Regions from separate parts of the Salinicoccus sp. RF5 genome, predicted to be linked through region 2. Evidence: a T-box and tRNA genes for the amino acid it is inferred to sense, from the RefSeq annotation. Region 2 holds a T-box; the other holds one or more tRNA genes.

Region 1 (3,646 bases), on a different contig from region 2:
GTAGAAACATCCATCGATTCTGCTAAAAGGAATGCCGAAGACAACGGCCTCGACAACACCTACTTCCTCGCCAAGGACGCAAGGCGCGGCATGGATGAAATCCTTGAAACATGGGGGAGGCCGGACCTGCTCATGCTGGATCCGCCGCGTTCCGGGGCAGGTGGAAAGGTCATGCGCCGAATCGGCCGGCTTGGGACCGACCGCGTCGTCTATGTATCCTGCAATCCGGAATCATTTGCCGATGACATCACATGGCTGAGGGAATATGGATATGAACTTGAGCGCGTACAGCCTGTAGACCTTTTTCCACATACGGTACACGTGGAGCTTGTCGCATTGCTGAGGAAAAAAGATTCAACATTATAGAGATATGCATGGGTGGGTGGAGAGATTATGGAGGAGGCAGTTATGAAGCAATATCAATTCAAGCTTTCCGTAGATTCAAACAGAAAATCGGTAGCGATAGAAAATGATCATAATGATCCAGTCGGTTATGTTGAAAAAGCAGCCTTGAGGAATTGTGAAAAGCGGAATACCTATTCATATACCTCCACTCAAGGGGAGTCACTGATACTGGGGTTGAAGAAGCGGAAATTCAGGGATATGAACATTTCAAAATATATCATCGTAGCAGATGACATCGAGCTTGTATTCAAGGAAAGGCCGGGGACCAGTCTGCTCCATTTCCGTGTCGATGGCCGGATTGACGATCAGTTCATGAGCATCGAGGAGAACTGGAGTGGGGATATGGAAGTCTACTTCCATGGATATCATATTGCGACGGTAAAGGAGGATGTTGCCAGTGGAGATACCCTCATTCTGGCGGACCCTCACCTGGATGACCACTCCCTCAAATTCGGCATTCTCGTCCTCATGTACTTCATGTTCAAAGTCTATAAACGGGAATCCTGGGATATTGCCAATCTGCTGGCATAGGGGGCGCCATGAACAGGCTTGAAAAATATCAGCCGCTGATTCTGCTCATTGCCATATTTATGGGAGTTACGATGGGCGGCGTCGACAGTGTCCAACAGCATGCCGGTGCCTTCATCGCTCCCTTCCTCATGCTCATGCTTTATGGATTGTTTCTGCTGATGCCATTGAAACGGATATTCACTTCATTCAAAAAGGTGAAGTTCGTGCTCGTTTCACTCGGCATCAATTTTTTATGGACGCCCGTCATTGCATATGCAATCGGCATGGTCTTCCTTTCAGAGCATCCATTGATATGGGTCGGGTTCGTCATGTTGACAGTGACCCCGTGCACCGACTGGTACCTTGTATTCACCGGCCTGGCGAAAGGGGATACGGTGCTGTCGGCGTCGCTGCTTCCGATCAATCTGATTCTGCAGCTGATCCTGCTGCCCGCCTATCTTTATCTGTTCTTCGGATTTGAACAGAGCACCGGACTGTCATTCCCGGGCATCATACAGAGTGTGCTGCTTGTGGTCGGCATCCCTTTTCTACTTGCACTGCTGACGAAGCGCTTCCTTCCTTCAGAAGGCAGAGTGGAGGGCTTCTTCGACACCTTCAATGTCATCTTTCTTGGACTTGCCGTGACCGCAATGTTCGCTTCCGAACGCGATACACTGCTTGAGAACTTTGATGTCGTCATTCTTCTGCTGCCGCCGTTGCTGCTGTTCTTCCTGATTACCTTCATAGTGGGGAAGGGGGCAGGCAGACTGTTCCGGTTCGGCAGGAAGGAATCCGTCAGTCTGATCATGATGACACTGGCACGCAATTCTCCGCTTGCACTCGCCATCGCCGTTACAGCATTTCCGGAGCAGCCGCTGATCGCCCTGTCCCTCGTCATCGGTCCCATCATCGAACTGCCGGTACTGGGTCTTGCTTCGAGAATACTGATCAGGCATAAATAAAAGGTAGAAAAAGAATTCCGAGTAGTCTAACGCAGACGAACCTTTGAATGTAGTAAAGTAGAGGAGGTGCTCATCATCAAGTGAATTGGTTTAACTATAATGTTACTAGGCGCATTGATGTATCGGACCTCTGTAGCCAATGGAGCAGAGACCTTTTGGACCAGTGTGTCCATGGTGCTACTGTTTATTGCTGCTTACATACTGGCTGTTGGAAGCATAAGAGATAAGCGAAAGAAATAAAATTAAGTTATTGTTTTATTACTTGATATTCAAAACATAAAAAACATCCAGTCTATTGACTGGATGTTTGCGTTGTGGTGCTGGATGGTCTGTACTGGGATCGAACCAGTGACCCCTTCGATGTCAACGAAGTGCTCTCCCGCTGAGCTAACAGACCCTACTTTTATTTATCCGTCGGGACCCTGAAACAATAATTTCAACACCTGATGTACAAGTGCCTGTCTGATGGATCACGATTTAAAAACTACATGTTCAAATTTACAATGTTATCCCGGAATTGTCAATAACCAAATGACGATTCCGGGAATTATTTTTTCCTTGGTGATATCAGACTTCTCTACGGCTATGAAGACCGTCATTTATTGTCTATTACTCCATCTCCTCATCTTTGTCATTTATTGCTTCAGTGGGCAGGCAATGCCATCAGGATGACGGCTGCTCAATATATGTTTATTGAAATATGATGAACGGAATTAGTTAAGATGCCATGTTTCATTGTTATATGTCGCTAAATTAGTTTACTTGTAAAATCAACTACCATAGCTTTTTCAGATAATTGCATATAATACATTGAAAGCGCTTTTAAATTATGCTATATTCTAAACATAATTAGTTTATCGTATAAATTAATTGTTTCTAAATTATGTCCAACGCAAAAAGGGGAGCAAAGATCATGGCGAGACCAAGAATTGAAGGTGAATTTTCAAGGGAGCAGTACCATACGGCGAAACTGTGGCAGATTGGTGCCTTTGCACTGAACAACACAGCGACGAACCTATTCCTATTCGGTATGGGGTTTGTCACATACTATGCGACGGGCGTTGCGGGGCTGACGGTGATGGTCGTCAGTACGATACTTGCACTCATGCGGGTGTTCGACAGCATCACCGATCCGCTGATCGGCTTCATCATCGATAAGACCGAGACGAAGTTCGGAAAATTCCGGCCAATCATGGTGTTTGGGAATGCAATACTCATTCTGACATTCCTGCTGATGTTCAATGTCATCCACCTGTTTCCGGAAAGTCTGCACCTCATCATATTCATCATACTGCAGTTCTTCTACATCATCGGCTATACGATGCAGACGACTGTCACCCGGGCAGCTCAGACGGTTCTGACGAATCATCCGAGACAGCGGCCGCTGTTTTCGATCTTTGATGCGATATTCTCGCTTTCACTATTCACATTCGGTCAGCTCTATGCCTCCCAGTACATGATCGGTAAATATGGAGATTTCACCGAAGCCTACTTCACGGAACTCTCCTTTACTTTTGCGGCCATCTCAGCACTCTTCACAGTGCTGGCGGTAGTGGCGATATGGGGGAAGGACAGGAAAGAATTCTATGGTATTGAAGATATCAATGTCAAGACGCGGTTCCGCGACTACTGGCCTGTACTGAAGCGCAACAGGGCGCTCCAGATGCTCGTCCTATCTGCTGCGACCGACAAGTTCGCAGCGATGTTCATGAACCAGCAGGTGGTGCAGGTCATGCTGTTCGGCATCCTGATGGGCAATTTCGCCCTGA
Region 2 (3,646 bases):
TTCGATGTACCAGTCACAGAAATCATCCCAGATGAAGTTGTACAGCAGACGGCCGGCTTCACCGAATTCGTAGCGTTCGGACAGCTGGGTGACATTGCCGATCGTTTCATTCAGCCGCGTCAGTATCCATTCGTCGGCCAATGATTTTTCACCTTCGAGATTGATGTCGTCCATGCCGAAGTCCTCGCCGATGTTCATCAGGCTGAAGCGCGAGGCGTTCCAAATTTTATTGATGAAGTTCCAGACGGATTCGACTTTTTCGTCGGAATATCTGAGATCGTGTCCCGGTGTTGTTCCTGTGGACAGGAAGTAGCGCAGGGCATCTGCTCCGTATTTTTCGATGACATCCATCGGATCGACACCATTGCCGAGGGATTTGGACATCTTCCGGTTCTGCTCATCCCTCACCAGACCATGGAGCAGTACATCATCGAACGGATTCTCACCTGTATGCTCAAGGGAGGAGAAGATCATCCGCGCCACCCAGAAGAAGATGATGTCGTACCCGGTCACGAGTACATTGGTCGGGAAGAACTTCTTCAGATCTTCCGTCTCTTCAGGCCATCCCATCGTGGAAAATGGCCATAGTGCGCTTGAGAACCATGTATCCAGCACATCTTCGTCCTGGACCCAGTTGTCTGCGTCCGCCGGCGGTTCCATGCCGACATGCATCTCTCCGGAGTCTTTATGATACCAGGCCGGAATCTGGTGTCCCCACCAGAGCTGGCGGGAAATGCACCAGTCGCGGATATCTTCCATCCAGCGGCGGAATGTCGCATCGAAGCGCTCGGGTACGAAGTTGATCGCATTATCGGAATCCTGATTGTCCAGGCTCTTTTTGGCAAGGTCGTCCATCTTGACGAACCATTGTGTGGACAGGTAGGGCTCGACGACAGCTCCGCTGCGCTCGGAATGTCCGACCGAGTGGATATGCGGCTCCACCTTGATCAGGTAGCTTTCCGCCTCGAGATCCTTGACCAGTGCCTTGCGGCATTCGAAACGGTCCATGCCTGCATATCTGCCTGCAAGGTCGTTCATCGAACCGTCCTCATTCATGACATTGATTCGCTTCAGCTCGTGGCGTTCGCCAAGCGCAAAGTCGTTCGGGTCGTGTGCCGGCGTCACCTTCATCACACCGGTACCGAATTCCATATCGACATACGGATCTGCGATGATCGGCAGTTCCCGTTCCATGATCGGCAGCGTTACGGTCTTGCCGATGTACTCCTTGTAGCGGTCATCGTCGGGATGGACGACGATCGCCGTATCACCAAGCATCGTCTCCGGGCGTGTCGTTGCGATTTCAAGATGATTGCCGTCAGGGAGCGGGTACTTCACATGATAAAAGTTCCCTTCAACTTCCTTATGGATGACCTCGATGTCACTCAGGGCAGTCTGTGTTGCCGGGTCCCAGTTGATGATGTATTCACCGCGGTAGATCATCCCCTTGTTGTACATGTCGACGAAGACCTTCCGCACCGCTTTCGACAGGCCTTCATCCATCGTAAAGCGTTCCTTGTCATAATCGAGGCCCAGGCCGAGCTTCTCCCACTGGCTGCGGATGAAATCGGCATACTCCTCCTTCCAGTCCCATGCACGTTCAAGGAATTTTTCCCTGCCGAGCTCATGACGGGTGACGCCCTGCTCGCGCAGGCGCGCTTCCACCTTCGCCTGTGTGGCGATGCCTGCATGGTCCATGCCGGGCAGGTAGAGGACCTCATAGCCTTGCATGCGCTTCATGCGCGTGATGATATCCTGCAGTGTCGTATCCCAGGCATGGCCGAGGTGCAGTTTCCCCGTCACATTCGGCGGCGGAATGACGATGGAGTACGGCGGCTTGTCTGAAGACGCATCGGACTTGAAATATCCGGCTTCCACCCATTTTTCATATTTACCTTCTTCAACCGTTTTTGGATCGTACTTCTTGGACATTTCCATAACATTCTCTCCTTTAGACAAAATAAAAAGCTTCCTGTCCATGACTATAGGACGGAAGCTCCGCGGTACCACCTAGATTCAGCATGAAATGCTGCACTCGAGACGATTAACGCTCATCCCACGTCAGGCCCTACTTTGGTTCAGGACTGATCTATGCAGACTACTTTCATGGCATACTTCGGCATGTTCACAGCATCCACATGCTCTCTGTAACCCGTACACCACTACTCTCCTGCCTTCATCTATTGCATTAATTTTATAGTATTCCAACACCCGGGCGCTGTCAAGCCCCATCATCCGCATGCTGGCGCCGGCGCCTGTTCCGCCTCAGAAGATAGTTTATGAGGGGGGCGATGATCAGGAGGATGAAGAAGATCCTGAATATGTGATAGCTGGAGATCATCGCCGTGTTCGCCCCCATTTCAACAGCTACGATGATGATCTGTCCGATGCCGCCGGGTGCCGCACTCAGGAACAGATCGGTGAAATTATGGTCTGTTACGAGCAGGAACATCAGCACGATGCCCATCGTCCCTGCAATCACCAGTACATTCTGTATGAACATGGCGGCGATCATCCGGCTGTTCAGCTGGGTGATGAGCGCCGACAGCTGGACGCCGATCCGGATGCCGAAGAACAGCTGTGCTGCATACATGAACTCCGTGTCGACCGAAAATGTATAGTCCGTGGCCATGTTCCAGCCGAGTATGGCCAGCATCGGCCCCATCATGAATGGGACGGGGAACTTCAATTTCATCAGTATGAGGATGATGACGGGAACCGCTGCAATGATCCAGAGCATATCCCATGTCACGACTGAGAGGAGGGGTGCAGCAGTTTCATTCAGTTCAGAAGTTCCCTGCCCTTTCGTGAGGCTCGCGATCAGCGGTACGAATATGACGACGAGTACGATGCGGGACATCTGCGTCATCGTGACGAGCAGCAGATCTGCACGCTTCTCCTCCTCTGCCATCACAATCATCTGTGACAATGCCCCCGGAATCGAGGAAAGGACCGCCGTCTCCATTGTACAGCCGGTCATCTTCATGAAGAACCGCGCCAGAATCAGGCTCAGAATGATGATGAACAGTGAAATCAGGATGATGTTCATGTAGTCGTCTGCCATATCACTGAGTGTCTGCAGAGTGAAGGCGGATCCGATCTCCGCCCCGATGATGACGAGGCCGACGTTGCCGAGCCATCTCGGATAATGGAACGCCTTCGTCACCAGCCTGTAGAACAGGACTGTTGCCATCATTGCTCCGAAAAGCCATGGCAGCACCATGCCCACCCACTGGAGCAGGGCAGACAGGACGATTGCAGCGATGAACAGGAAGACCAGGTTCATATATTTCATCGGACCTGCCCCCTCCCCTTGATTATTTCGGAATCCAAAACAATATCCACGCATAATGCAACCCCGCCCAGTATCCACTGCTGCGGGGTTGTATCAGGATTCATTCTAGTTGCCTTCAGAGGTCTCTTCCTCTGAATCCCCAGATCCAGAATCCTCTTCTGTAGTTTCTTCCTCTGAATCACCGGATGCGTCCTCTTCAGTACTTTCCTCTTCTTCAGATCCTTCTGAACCGGAGCCTTCTTCCGTGCTCTCCTCTTCAGTCATCCCCTCTTCCTGTGTCTCCTCTTCTCCGGAAGTGGTCGATGTCGAACCATCCTCTTCATCTCCACCGCCACTGAACTGGTTGATGAT

The links. The T-box of region 2 lies ahead of LLU09_RS01235 (valine--tRNA ligase). A T-box ahead of a tRNA ligase gene usually reads a tRNA of that ligase, here a tRNA-Val.
Region 1: it encodes a tRNA-Val, which carries the amino acid that the T-box ahead of LLU09_RS01235 (valine--tRNA ligase) is inferred to sense. The anticodon was not compared.

Annotation. Positions count from the first base shown of each region.
Region 1 covers NZ_JAJGRC010000003.1:290,731-294,376, forward strand. The annotation lists gene rlmD (23S rRNA (uracil(1939)-C(5))-methyltransferase RlmD) at 1-366, shown strand, start outside; gene LLU09_RS10685 (hypothetical protein) at 409-936, shown strand; gene LLU09_RS10690 (arsenic resistance protein) at 945-1,877, shown strand; tRNA gene LLU09_RS10695 (tRNA-Val) at 2,203-2,274, opposite strand; gene LLU09_RS10700 (MFS transporter) at 2,791-3,646, shown strand, end outside.
Region 2 covers NZ_JAJGRC010000001.1:211,418-215,063, reverse strand. The annotation lists gene LLU09_RS01235 (valine--tRNA ligase) at 1-1,938, opposite strand, end outside; T-box leader at 1,983-2,189, opposite strand; gene LLU09_RS01230 (AbrB family transcriptional regulator) at 2,222-3,295, opposite strand; gene LLU09_RS01225 (cytochrome c) at 3,401-3,646, opposite strand, start outside.